DNA from 2 places in the Streptomyces hawaiiensis genome. Region 1 is predicted to be linked to the other one. Evidence: riboswitches for the same ligand, from Rfam matches in the RefSeq annotation. Region 1 holds a riboswitch; the other holds the start of a gene.
The links. A riboswitch is a leader RNA that binds a small molecule or an ion and turns the genes downstream of it on or off. The one in region 1 is predicted to bind cyclic di-AMP.
Positions count from the first base shown of each region.

Region 2: another riboswitch for cyclic di-AMP. It lies ahead of CEB94_RS30150 (M23 family metallopeptidase); the one in region 1 lies ahead of CEB94_RS24815 (C40 family peptidase).

Region 1 covers NZ_CP021978.1:5,344,836-5,351,825, forward strand. The annotation lists gene CEB94_RS24810 (SLAC1 family transporter) at 1-420, opposite strand, end outside; gene CEB94_RS24815 (C40 family peptidase) at 499-1,671, opposite strand; cyclic di-AMP (ydaO/yuaA leader) riboswitch at 1,680-1,852, opposite strand; gene pcrA (DNA helicase PcrA) at 2,168-4,645, shown strand; gene CEB94_RS24825 (M23 family metallopeptidase) at 4,696-6,231, opposite strand; gene CEB94_RS24830 (esterase/lipase family protein) at 6,451-6,990, opposite strand, start outside.
Region 2 covers NZ_CP021978.1:6,537,638-6,544,627, forward strand. The annotation lists gene CEB94_RS30145 (M16 family metallopeptidase) at 1-1,137, shown strand, start outside; cyclic di-AMP (ydaO/yuaA leader) riboswitch at 1,328-1,492, shown strand; gene CEB94_RS30150 (M23 family metallopeptidase) at 1,505-2,293, shown strand; gene CEB94_RS30155 (GntR family transcriptional regulator) at 2,482-3,177, shown strand; gene CEB94_RS30160 (HPr family phosphocarrier protein) at 3,337-3,618, opposite strand; gene CEB94_RS30165 (bifunctional acetate--CoA ligase family protein/GNAT family N-acetyltransferase) at 3,798-6,620, shown strand; gene CEB94_RS30170 (DUF5998 family protein) at 6,672-6,990, shown strand, end outside.

The sequences.
Region 1 (6,990 bases):
GGCCGCCGCATGTGCCGCGGCGAGCGTGGCGCCGAGCACCGCGAGCCCCTGGGTGGCCACGCAGCGCAGGAACACCGTTCCGCGCCGCCCCCTGGCCCGCACGGTGAGCAGCACCGCCCAGAGCAGCAGGGCGAGCGCCAGCAGCGCCTCGGCGAGGGGCTGCCGGCCGGCCGCGGAGAAGCCGGTGCCGAGGACGGCGGTCGCCGCCACGGTGGTGAGCGCGGCCGGCGCCTCCGCCCGCCATCCGCCGTGCGCCCGCTGGGCGAGGCCCGCGGCCGCCACCAGCCAGGCCGCACAGGCCGGGACGAGGGCGATGCGGGAGAGGACCTCGTACCCCGCCGAGTCGAGACCGACCGACACGAGGCCGGTCGCCAGCGCATACGTCGCCCACCAGGCGGCAAACGGGGAGGGACCGGACATAGTGCCGATGCTAGAGAGCGGCGCCCGCGTGACGAGAGGGGCACGCGCGCGTGCCCCTCAAAATCACAACGAGACCGCTCAGGCCGGGCGTACCACGCTGTGGATCGCCGACTCGCCGTCGTAGTAGATCGACTCCTCGCGCACGTACGTGCCGGGCTTCGGGGCGTGGATCATCATGCCGTTGCCGATGTAGACCCCGACGTGGGTGACGTCGTCGTAGAAGAAGACCAGGTCACCGGGCTGGGCCTGGGAGAGCGGGACCGTGGCGCCGGCGTTCACCTGGTCGTAGGTCGTGCGCGGCAGGGTGACGCCCGCGGCCTTCCAGGCGGCCTGGGTCAGGCCCGAGCAGTCGTAGGAGCCGGGGCCGACGGCGCCCCACACGTACGGCTTGCCGATCTGGGCGCGGGCGAAGGTGAGCGCCTTGTCGGCCTTGGTGGCGTACGAGGAGTCGGCCGGGGGCGCAGGGGAGGACGAGCCGGTGCCGGACGACCCCGACGGCGAGCTGTCCTGCTGCTGGGCGGCCTCGTCCCGGGCCTGCTGCTGCGCGGTCTGTTGCCGGGCCAGCTCGTCGGCCTTGCGGGCGGCCTCCTCGCGCTTCTCCTTCTCGATCGCCGCGAGCCGGGCCTTCTCCTCGGCGGTCAGCTTCGACATCAGCTCGCGCGCGTCGGCGAGCTTCCGCTGGACGGTGGCCTTGGCCGTCTTCAGGTCGCCCTGCGACTCGGTGAGCGTCTCGAGGCTCTCGGTGGCCTCCTGGCGCTTCTCCATCGTCTCGGACTGCTGCGTGACGTAGTCGTCGACCGCGACCTTCTGACGGCCCGTCATCCGGTCCATCAACTGGGTCTGGTCGAAGTAGTCCTGCGGGGTGTCCGCGAGCAGGAACGTCGCCGTGTCCGGGGCGGCGGCGCCGGTGCGGTACTGGGCGGAGGCGAAGGAACCCAGCTGCTCGCGCGCCTCGTTGAGCTTCTGGGTGCGCTGGGCGACGTCGTCGATGAGGGTGTCGGCGCGCTTGCGCTGCTTCGCGGTCTTCTCCTTGGCCGCGTTGTACTTGTCGGTCGCCGACTCGGCCTGGCGGTACAGGTCGTCGACCTTCTTCTCGACTTCCTCCAGGCTGGGCTTGTCGTCGGCCTCGGGGGCGGCGTTGGCCGACTGGGACAGCAGGGCCACGGACGTGAGGGCCGCCGTTGCGAGGGCGGGGGTCCGTATGCCTGCCACGCGCGTACCCGTAGGACGCGACTTGCGGTGCGACGCCAAGGGAGGCGACTCCTTCCATGTTCCGCCTACCGGGTTAGCTGTCGGGTTCGGGCGGGTGGTTCGGAAGGTTTGCCCTACGGCCGTCTCCGCACAGGGAGTCGGGCCGATTCACCCCAGGTTCACGGTTGGGTCCCCGGCTCCGGCTGCCGCTGCGGCACGCCGGACTCGGCGGAGGCCGCGCGGCCCGGCGACGTTCGCCGGTGGGGGTCATGCGGCCTGGTCGCACCGTAGCCAATTCGTGTGGCCTCTGTGAAGGTTGATGGGTGATATGCCCGATACATTTTCGTGACCTTACTCATGAGCGTTGCAGAGAGTGAACGATCGAGGGGGGTTGGTCATGAAAGGTCCACAATCGCGGGGGTTGTAGCAGGGCGTGATCATGCGGTCATGGACGGCGACATCGCGCCGCCGGGCGAACGGCGTGATCCCCGGGCGCGCGGCGATGTTCTCAGGGCGGCGGCGGGCTGTCAGTGGGGCGCCCTAGACTCGGAGAGCGATGAGCAGCCTCTTTGACGACAACTTCCTGGCGAACCTCCAGGCCCAGCGGGGCCCCGCGGACGAGCCCCCGCCGCCGCCCGAGGACGATCACGTACCGGAGCCGATTCCGGACGATCTGTTCGGCGGGAAGTTCGACATGCCTCCGGACCGGGACGCCTACTACCGGGACGGCGCCCCCCGCCCGGTGGTGGACACCGCCACCCTCCTGGAAGGGCTGAACGACAACCAGCGCGCCGCCGTCGTCCATTCCGGCTCCCCGCTGCTCATCGTGGCCGGCGCCGGCTCCGGCAAGACCCGTGTGCTCACGCACCGCATCGCCCACCTGCTCGCCGAGCGGGACGTGCACCCGGGCCAGATCCTCGCGATCACCTTCACCAACAAGGCCGCCGGCGAGATGAAGGAGCGCGTCGAGCAGCTCGTCGGCCCGCGCGCGAACGCCATGTGGGTCATGACGTTCCACAGCGCGTGCGTGCGCATCCTGCGCCGGGAGAGCAAGAAGCTCGGCTTCACGTCCTCCTTCTCGATCTACGACGCCGCCGACTCCAAGCGCCTGATGGCCCTGGTCTGCCGCGACCTGGACCTCGACCCCAAGCGCTTCCCGCCGAAGTCCTTCAGCGCCAAGATCAGCAACCTGAAGAACGAGCTGATCGACGAGGAGGACTTCGCCGCCCAGGCCACCGACGGCTTCGAGAAGACCCTCGCCCAGGCCTACGCGATGTACCAGTCGCGGCTGCGCGAGGCGAACGCCCTCGACTTCGACGACCTGATCATGACGACGGTCAATCTCCTGCGCGCCTTCCCCGACGTCGCCGAGCACTACCGCCGCCGCTTCCGCCACGTGCTGGTGGACGAGTACCAGGACACCAACCACGCCCAGTACGCCCTCGTCCGGGAACTCGTCGGCACCTCCGAGCACCCCGTCGACGTACCGCCCGAGGCCGAGGTCCCGCCCGCCGAGCTGTGCGTGGTGGGCGACGCCGACCAGTCGATCTACGCCTTCCGCGGCGCGACGATCCGTAACATCCTCCAGTTCGAGGAGGACTACCCGGACGCGACGACGATCCTGCTCGAGCAGAACTACCGCTCCACCCAGACGATCCTCAGCGCGGCCAACGCGGTCATCGAGCGCAACGAGTCCCGCCGCCCCAAGAACCTGTGGACCAACGCGGGCGCCGGCGCCCGGATCACCGGCTACGTCGCCGACACCGAGCACGACGAGGCGCAGTTCGTCGCCGAGGAGATAGACCGTCTCACGGACGCCGGCGAGGCCAAGGCCGGCGACGTCGCCGTCTTCTACCGCACCAACGCCCAGTCCCGTGTCTTCGAAGAGATCTTCATCCGCGTCGGCCTGCCCTACAAGGTCGTCGGCGGTGTCCGCTTCTACGAGCGCAAGGAGGTCCGGGACGTCCTGGCCTACCTGCGCGTGCTGGCCAACCCGGAGGACTCGGTGCCGCTACGCCGGATCCTCAACGTCCCCAAGCGGGGCATCGGCGACCGTGCCGAGGCGATGATCGACGCCCTGTCCCAGCGGGAGAAGATCAGCTTCCCGCAGGCGCTCAAGCGCGTCGACGAGGCGTACGGCATGGCCGCGCGCTCCACCAACGCCGTCAAGCGGTTCAACACACTGATGGAGGACCTCCGCACCATCGTCGAGTCCGGCGCCGGACCGGCCACGGTGCTGGAGGCCGTGCTGGAGCGCACCGGGTACCTCGCCGAGCTGCAGGCCTCCACCGACCCGCAGGACGAGACCCGGATCGAGAACCTCCAGGAACTCGCCGCCGTCGCCATGGAGTTCGAGCAGGAGCGCGGCGAAGGGGAGCAGAGCACCCTGTCCGAGTTCCTCGAACAGGTCGCGCTGGTCGCCGACTCCGACCAGATCCCCGACGAGGAGGACGGCGACGGCGTCATCACGCTGATGACCCTGCACACCGCCAAGGGCTTGGAGTTCCCCGTCGTCTTCCTGACCGGCATGGAGGACGGCGTCTTCCCACACATGCGCGCCCTCGGGCAGGCCAAGGAGCTGGAGGAGGAGCGGCGCCTGGCCTACGTCGGCATTACGCGCGCGCGGGAGCGGCTGTATCTGACGCGCTCCACGCTGCGCAGCGCCTGGGGCCAGCCGTCGTACAACCCGCCCTCCCGGTTCCTGGAGGAGATCCCGCCGGCCCACCTGGAGTGGAAGCGGACGGGAGGGACCGCACCCGCCTCCTCCGGTCCGGTCTCGGCGGTGGCGGCCTCGCTGTCCTCGTCCCGCTCGCGCTCGTCGGCGTCGGGAGCCTCCGGTTTCGCCACGCGCCGCACCTCCGAGAAGCCGGTGGTGTCCCTGGCGGTCGGGGACCGGGTCACGCACGACCAGTTCGGGCTCGGGACCGTCGTCGCGGTCAAGGGCACGGGCGGGAACGCCGAGGCGACGGTCGACTTCGGCGAGGCCAAGCCGAAGCGGCTGCTGCTGCGGTACGCGCCGGTGGAGAAGCTGTAGTTCTGTGAGGTGAGCCCCCGCTGGTCGGACCGGCGGGGGCTGCCGGGACGTTACGTCGGGTCGATGCCGTGGCTGCGCAGCCACGGGAGCGGGTCGATCGGCGAGCCGCCGGCCGTGTGGACCTCCAAGTGCAGATGAGGGCCCGTCGAGTTGCCGGAGTTGCCGGAGCGGGCGATCGGATCGCCGGCCTTCACGGTCGTACCCGAGGGGACCGTGTAGGTGGAGAGGTGGCAGTACCACGTCTCCGTGCCGTCCTTCGCGGTCACGATCATCATGTTGCCGTACGCGCTGTTCCACTGCGTGCGCACGGTGCCGTCGGTCACGGCCATCACGGTCGTGCCGTACGAGACGGGGAAGTCGATGCCCGTGTGCAGGGACATCCAGTTGATGCCGGACTGGCCGTAGTAGGCGCTGAGTCCGTGCCGGGCGACCGGCAGGGCGAACTTGGGGCGCAGTCGCTCCTTGCGGGCCGCCTCCTCCGCCGCGCGCTTCTTCTCGGCGGCCTGCTGGGCCTTGAGGTCGATGCGCTCCTGCGTACGGCTGGCCCGGTCGGCGAAGTCGTCGGCGCCGGCGGTGAGGCTCTGCAGCTGTGTGTCCAGCTTGTTGTTGGCGGCGGCCGGCTTGACCGGCTGCGCGTCCGCCGCGGTCGTCTGCGCCTCAGCGGCACTGTCGTCGGCGAAACTGCCGACGGAGGCGGCGGCGATCCCGGCGACACCCATCACGCACGCCGACGGCACCGCGATGGTCATCAGCGCCGAGCGCTTGGGCGGCGTACGGCGGCGGGAACGGGAACCGGCGCGCGATGCCGCCCGCGAGGGCGGCGCTGCGACGTCCTCCTGACCGTCCAGGAGCGGGGTGACGACGGGCAGTTCACCGGTGGCGGCCGGCTCGCCGCTGTCCGCGGCGGGGTCCTGGTAGCCGGCCCCGGTGGAGTCGTCGTACGTGAGCTGGTCGAACGTCGCGGTCTCGTGCTGGTCGAAGGTTTCGGCGGGGTGCTCGTACGCCTCGGGAGCCGGTGCGGCGGTGCCGTCGGAGTTCCACTGTGTTGCGTCGTAGGCACCCGTGTCGAAGGTCTGCGTGCCCCACTCCCATTGCTGGGTGTGGTCGGCGGGGTTGCCTGACTGGTCGGGCTGGAGCCAGGCGCCGGCCTCCCACTGCCCGGTGGCGTCGGGAGACGGGGCCTGGGACGGGATGACCGGCATCGGCTGCTGCTCGGCCGTCCAGGAGGTCGTGTCGTAGACCCCGGTGTCGTAGGCGGCGTGGTGCTGGGCCGCGTACGCGTCGTAGTGCACGTTCTCGTGCGTGCCGGTGGGCCAGTGGCCGGTGTCGTAGGTTCCCGTGTCCTGGCCGCTGCCCGGCATGTCGCCGAAGAGGGGGTCGGTCGCGAAGCTCGCGGTGGCGTGCCCGGTGGCATCGAAACCGGTGCCGTGGGTACCGGTGGAGTCGAATCCGGTGGCGGTGTAGTCGCCGTACGTGGTGAAGTCGCCGTACTGGGCTTCCTGGGTGCCGTACGGCGCGTAGGGCGCGGAGGCGGCGTCGGAAGCCGGAGCCGGGGTCATGGTCCCCGACGGGTGACGGTCGTTCACCAACTTCTCTTTCGCCTCGACAACAGGGGCTGCCAGAGCAGTGCGGCGACTGTACCCGGCGGTATGCGGGCACGACAATCTTCGGCAGGTTTCGCGCGCGCAGGAAACGGGCATTCGGCCGCGTTTTGGCGGACCGCGGACACGGGCTTGGCCCTGTGTTCGAAGTTTGTTCGAGGTTGATCGGTACTGCGGCGTTGAGTGACCGCTGTATGACGAGTCTCAGGCGACCGTCAGACCGCCGGTGCGTTCGACGGACGGTTCACCCGGGCGGGCCGTGTCGAGGACCTGCCGTATGCCGTTGGCGACGGCGGGGTGCACGGGCAGCGCGAGATGGCCGATGCCGGTGACGCGCACATTCTGCGCCGTCAGATCGGGATGGTCGATGCACGCCGTCTCCAGCGGGACCATCACATGATCCAGGTCGCTCCAGAAGCTGACGAAGTGCGTACGGCAGTCAGGGGCGGGCAGAGTGAGCTCCTCGAGCACCGGTGAGCCGGGGCGCATCTGGCGCACGATGGGGTGCGCGTTCGCCACGGGCATCACTCGGGTTCCGGAGTGCGGCGTGCCGAGCGTGACAAGAGTGCGTACGCGGGTGTCGCCGCCGAGCCGCTGCACGTAGTAACGCGCTATCAGGCCGCCGAGGCTGTGCCCGACCACGTCGACCCGGTCGGCCCCCGTGCGCTCGCAGATCTCCTCGATGTGCCGGCCGAGCAGCTCGGCGGCGGCGCGTATGTCGCAGGTCAGCGGCGAGTAGTTGAG
Region 2 (6,990 bases), 1.2 Mb from region 1:
GCCGAGGAGTTCGCCGCCGAGCTGGAGCGCGCGGGCGCCACCCTCGACGCGCACGCCGACCACCCCGGCGTCCGGATCAGCCTGGAGGTGCCGGTCTCGCGGCTCCCCAAGGGGCTGAACCTGATCGCCGACGCCCTGAGGGCGCCCGCGTTCGCCGACAGCGAGGTCGAGCGGCTGGTGAACAACCGCCTCGACGAGATCCCGCACGAGCTGGCCAATCCCTCCCGCCGCGCCGCCAAGGAGCTCTCCAAGGAGCTGTTCCCGACGGGCTCGCGCATGTCGCGGCCCCGGCAGGGCACCGAGGAGACGGTCGCCACGATCGACTCCGCGGCCGTACGCGGCTTCTACGAGAAACACGTCCGCCCCGCCACGGCCACCGCCGTGGTCGTCGGCGACCTCACCGGCATCGACCTCGACGCCCTGCTCGGGGACACTCTGGGTGCCTGGACGGGCTCCTCGGCCGAGCCGCGCCCCGTGCCGCCGGTGACCGCCGACGACACCGGCCGGGTCGTCATCGTGGACCGCCCCGGCGCCGTCCAGACGCAGCTGCTGATCGGCCGGGTCGGCCCGGACCGGCACGACCGCGTGTGGCCCGCGCAGGTGCTCGGCACGTACTGCCTCGGCGGCACCCTCACCTCCCGCCTGGACCGGGTCCTGCGCGAGGAGAAGGGCTACACCTACGGCGTACGGGCGTTCGGCCAGGTCCTCAGGTCCACCCCGGACGGCACGGGTGCCGCGATGCTCGCCATCAGCGGTTCCGTCGACACGCCCAACACCGGCCCCGCCCTGCAGGACCTCTGGACGGTGCTGCGCACCCTCGCCGCCGAGGGGCTGACCGACGCGGAGCGGGACGTGGCCGTGCAGAACCTGGTCGGCGTGGCGCCGCTGAAGTACGAGACGGCGGCGGCCGTCGCGAGCACGCTGGCCGACCAGGTCGAGCAGCACCTGCCCGACGACTACCAGGCCACGCTGTACCGGCAGCTCGCCGCGACCGGCACCGTGGAGGCCACCGCGGCGGCCGTGAGCGCCTTCCCGGTGAACCGTCTGGTGACCGTCCTCGTCGGTGACGCGGCGCAGATCAAGGCACCTGTCGAGGCCCTGGGTATCGGCGAAGTCACCGTCGTCGCCGCCGAGTAGCGGCACGCGCGCAGGGGCCCTGGTTGCCTTCCAAGGCACCAGGGCTCCTTTATGCCCGAATTGGTACGGAGGTTGCCTGTCTGCCCTGTGGGATGCGCTACAAAAGCCGGGATTCGTTTGGGAATTGAAAGTGGCGCCGCTTAGCTTCGTCCGGGCTGTTCGTCAGGCAGTGCGCCGCATCCGCGGCACCGGACAGTCATCGCCGAGTCCCCGTACGGCGCGAGCCAGGGGAGCCGGGGACCCATCGCAGTCCCTGGGGTGAATCGGACGCCCGCGCGAGCCGCGAGGGAGTCCGTAGGAGACCTTCCTGCTCCGAACCCGTCAGCTAACCCGGTAGGCGAGAGGGAAGGAAAGGACCAGCCACTACATGGCGTTCACTCGCGCCACCGGGAAGCACCGTCGTCCCAGCAGGATCCAGCGCGGCACCGCCCGCGCGGCGGGCGTCGCGGCCCTCGCCACCACCGGCGTGATCGGCACCGTGGCCGCCCCCGCGGCCTTCGCCGCAGAGCCCAGCGCCGAGCAGACCGGCCTCACCCCGGTCGTCACCATGGGCGACACCGTGGCCCAGCAGATCGACGCCCAGGCCGTCGCGCAGCAGCAGGCCGCCGACGAGGCCGCCGCCAAGCAGAAGGCCGAGGAGGCCGCCCGCAAGCGGGCCGCCGAGGTGGCCGAGAAGGCCAAGGAGGCGGCCGAGAAGGCCCGTGAGGCCAAGGAGCGTGCCGCCCGCGAGGCCGAGCGCAAGCGCCTCAACACCTTCGTGTCCCCGATCTCCGGCTCGTACGTCTCCACCGGCTACCAGGCCAGCAGCGGCCTGTGGTCCTCCGGGAGCCACACCGGTGTCGACTTCCACGCCGCCACCGGCACCTCCGTCCACGCGGTCGGCGCGGGCACCGTCGTCGAGGCCGGCTGGGGCGGCTCCTACGGCAACCAGATCGTGATCAAGATGAACGACGGGACGTACACCCAGTACGGCCACCTGTCCTCCATCGGCGTCTCGGTGGGCCAGCAGGTGGCCCCCGGCCAGCAGATCGGCCTGTCCGGCGCGACCGGCAACGTCACCGGCCCGCACCTGCACTTCGAGGCCCGTACGAGCTCCGAGTACGGTTCGGACATCGACCCGGTCGCCTACCTGCGCTCGCACGGCGTCAACGTCTGACCGGAACCTCTCCGCTGTCCCCGAAGCCCCGGCTCCCCGAGCCGGGGCTTTCGGCGTTTAGGGCGGCAGGCTGTCCAAAAAATATCCATGGATTCCCGCCTGCCGTCGGAAATTCCGGCTCATTGCAATAGAGTCACGGAACACGCGCCGCTCGTCGGCGTTTCACGGGGATTAAGCGGAGGTCGGTCATGCGTATTCCCGCGCACTCGGTGTGCACGGCCATCCGGGACGACATCGTCGCGGGTGTGCACCCGCACGGCAGCCGGCTCACCGAGGAAGTCCTCGCGCGCCGCTACGGCGTCTCGCGGGTCCCTGTCCGGGAGGCCCTGCGCACGCTGGAGGCCGAGGGCTTCGTGGTGACCCGGCGGCACGCGGGCGCGTGCGTGGCCGAACCCACCGAGCAGGAGGCCGCCGACCTGCTGGAGATGCGCATGCTGCTGGAGCCGCTCGGAGCGGCCCGCGCCGCCCAGCGCCGCACCGAGTCGCATCTGAAGGTGCTGCGCGGCCTGGTCCGGCTGGGCCAGGAGCGGGCCCGCCGGGGAAGCAGTGAGGACCTGCGCTCTCTCGGCGGCTGGTTCCACGAGACGCTCGCCCAGGCCTCCGGCAGCCCCCCGCTGACGTCGGTGCTCACCCAGCTTCGTCACAAGATCGCGTGGATGTACGCCGTGGACGCACCGGTCAGTCCGGTGGAGTCCTGGACGGAGCACGGCGCGATCGTGGACGCGGTGGCGCGCGGGGACGGCGAGCGCGCGCGGGCGGTCACGGCGCTGCACACCGAGCGCGCGACGGGCGCGCACCGCCTGCGTCTCGGCTCCCCCGGCGAGCGCGCCGACCGTGTGAGGAACTCGCAACATCCCGTAAACACGGCGGGCCTGCGGCATTAACACGGCAGCCGTATACAAAGAGAGCGGCTAATTCCCGGGGCCCTATTTCCGCTGCCCGGAATCGGTGAATTCCCGACCGTGCCGACCGGGAATGGCGAAGGGCCCGCCCGGTGAATTCGGACGAGCCCTTCGCTGTGCGCCGGTCGGGCGCTCGGGAAATCAGACGGTCTCGGGCAGTTCCTCGAGACCCTCGGAGACCAGCTTCGCCAGCCGGTCCAGGGCGGCGTCCGCGCCCTCGGCGTCGGAGGCGAGGACGATCTCCTCGCCACCCTGCGCGCCGAGGCCCAGGACGGCCAGCATCGAGGCCGCGTTGACGGGCTTGCCGTCTGCCTTGGCGATCGTCACCGGGACGCCTGCGGCCGTGGCGGCTCGGACGAAGATGGAGGCGGGGCGGGCGTGGAGACCCTCGGCCCAGCCGACGTTGACGCGGCGCTCAGCCATGTGTTGCTGCCCTTCGGTGTTCAGGGTTGTCTAGACCAGTTTCCCATATCGTGAAGCTGCGCCGGGAGCAGCCCTCGGAGACCACCCCGGGGTGCCGTCGGATCGCGGCCTCGACCCGACTGACGCCCTCCACAGACTGCCTCGCGCCGTTGTCAGGCGCTAGCCGTACTCTGGGGCCCATGCAGACCTCGCCGGACCGGCACGAGTATCCCGCCCACTGGGAAGCCGACGTGGTGCTGCGCGACGGGGGTACCGCACGCATCCGGCCCATCACCGTTGATGACGCCGATCGCCTGGTCAGCTTCTATGAGCAGGTCTCCGACGAGTCGAAGTACTACCGCTTCTTCGCGCCGTACCCTCGCCTGTCCGCCAAGGACGTCCACCGCTTCACGCACCACGACTTTGTGGACCGGGTGGGACTCGCGGCCACGGTCGGCGGCGAGTTCATCGCCACCGTACGCTACGACCGGATCGGCGCCGACGGAACGCCCGCGTCCGCACCCGCCGACGAGGCCGAGGTCGCCTTCCTCGTGCAGGACGCCCACCAGGGCCGCGGAGTCGCCTCCGCCCTGCTCGAACACATCGGCGCCGTCGCCCGCGAGCGCGGCATCCGCCGCTTCGCCGCCGAAGTGCTGCCCGCCAACTCCAAGATGATCAAGGTCTTCACGGACGCCGGCTACACCCAGAAGCGCAGCTTCGAGGACGGCGTCGTCCGTCTGGAGTTCGACCTCGAACCCACCGACCGCTCCCTGGCCGTGCAGTACGCGCGCGAACACCGCGCCGAGGCGCGCTCCGTGCAGCGGCTGCTCGCCCCCGGCTCGGTCGCCGTCATCGGCGCCGGGCGCACGCCGGGCGGCGTAGGCCGCAGCGTCCTCGGCAACATCCGGGACGCCGGCTACAGCGGCCGTCTGTACGCCGTGAACAAAGCCCTTCCCGAGGGGCACAAGGAGCTCGACGGGGTGCCCGCGCACCGCTCGGTGCGGGACATCGACGGCCCGGTCGACCTCGCGGTCGTCGCCGTGCCGGCCGAGCACGTCCCCGAGGTCATCACCGAGTGCGGCGAACACGGGGTGCAGGGACTCGTCGTGGTCTCCGCGGGGTACGCCGAGAGCGGCCCCGAGGGGCGCGAACGCCAGCGCGCCCTCGTCCGGCACGCGCGCACGTACGGCATGCGCATCATCGGCCCCAACGCCTTCGGCATCATCAACACCTCCCCGCGGGTACGGCTCAACGCCTCCCTCGCCCCCGAGGTGCCGCGCCCGGGCCGGATCGGCCTGTTCGCCCAGTCCGGCGCCATCGGCATCGCCCTGCTGTCCCGGCTGCACCGGCGCGGCGGCGGCGTCACGGGCGTGACCGGCGTCTCCACCTTCGTCTCCTCCGGCAACCGCGCCGACGTCTCCGGCAACGATGTACTGCAGTACTGGTACGAGGACCCCGACACCGACGTCGTCCTCATGTACTTGGAGTCCATCGGCAACCCCCGCAAGTTCACCCGCCTCGCCCGCCGGACCGCCGCCGCCAAGCCCCTGGTCGTCGTCCAGGGCGCGCGGCACGGCGCCGCACCCCAGGGGCACGCCGTACGGGCGACCCGGCTGCCGCACGAGACCGTGTCGGCGCTGCTGCGGCAGGCCGGCGTCATCCGCGTCGACACCATCACCGAGCTGGTGGACGCGGGCCTGCTGCTCGACCGCCAGCCCCTGCCCGCCGGCCCCAGGGTGGCGATCCTGGGCAACTCGGAGTCGCTCGGGCTGCTCACGTACGACGCGTGCCTCGCCGAGGGCCTGCGGCCGCACCCCCCGCGGGATCTGACCACCGCGGCCTCCGCGGCGGACTTCCACGCCGCCCTGTCCCGCGCGCTGGCCGACGACCGGTGCGACGCCGTCGTCGTCACCGCCATACCGGCGGTGGGGGAGGGCTCTGTCGGCGACGCCGCCCTCGCGCAGGCACTGCGCTCGGCCTCGGCCGCTGCCCCGGCCAAGCCGGTCCTGGTGGTCCACGTGGAGCTCGGCGGCCTGGCGGAGGCCCTGTCGGCGGCGGCGAGCACGGCACCGCAGGCCGCGGCGGGCACCCCGTCGCAGACCGCCCCCGGTCCGGCACCCGTCGAAGAACGCCTCCCCACGACCGAGGCCCCGGAGGGCGCCCGCCTCATCCCCGCCTACCCGGCCGCCGAGCGTGCCGTCCGCGCCCTCGGCCAGGCCGTCACCTACGCGCAGTGGCGGCGCGACGCCGCCGACCCGGGCAAGGTGCCCGAGTACGAGGACATCGACGAGAAGGGCGCCGCCGCGCTGATCGACGGCCTGCTCACGCGCGGGCAGGGGCTCACGCTCGGCACGGACGAGACCTGCGACCTCCTCGGCCACTACGGCGTCCAGGTCCACCGCGCCCTGCCCGCCCCGGCCCCCGACGCCGCCGCCGAAGCCGCCCGCACCCTCGGCTACCCCGTGGCCCTCAAGGCCACCGCCCCGCACCTCAGGCACCGTGCCGACCTGGGCGGTGTCCGCCTCGACCTCGCCGACGAAGACCAACTGCGCCGGGCGTACGCCGAGTTGACCGAGCAGTTCGGCGCTCCCGAGGAGCTGCGCCCCGTGGTGCAGCGGATGGCGCCGCGCGGCGTGGACGTCGTCGTACGGGCCGTCATCGACCCCGCGGCCGGAGCCGTGCTCTCTTTCGGGCTCGCCGGCGCCGCCTCGCAGCTGCTCGGGGACACGGCGCACCGGCTCATCCCGGTCACCGACCGGGAGGCGACCTCGCTGGTGCGCTCGATCCGCACCGCCCCCCTGCTGTTCGGCTGGCGCGGCTCCGCGCCGGCCGACACCCGCGCCCTGGAGGAACTGCTGCTGCGGGTGTCCCGGCTGGTCGACGACCACCCCGAGGTCGTCGCGGTCACGCTGGAACCGGTCGTCGTCGCCTCGCACGGCCTGAGCGTCCTCGGTGCCTCCGTCCGCCTCGCGCCCCCGCCCGCGCGCGACGACCTCGGCCCGCGGACACTCCCCGCGTACTGACAGGGGGCGAGCTGTCCCTCGCAGTCAGTGGTCCCCCGTAGGATGGGCGTCATGGCCAAGACCAGTACGACGACCCAGGGGCTGCGGGCGGCGATCGAGCGCAGCGGCTACTACCCGGCCCTCGTGGCCGAGGCGGTGGAGGCCGCCGTGGGCGGCGAGCCCATGCGGTCGTTCCTGGTCCACCAGGAGACGACGTTCGACCAGAACGAGGTGCGGCGGCACGTGACGGTGCTCGTCCTCACGGACAACCGCTTCATCGTCAGCCACACCGACGAACAGGCCGCCGACAGCACCTCCCCGACGCCGTACGCCACGACGTCGACGGAGTCCGTGAAGATCGGCCGCATCTCGTCGATCGTGGTCAGCCGCG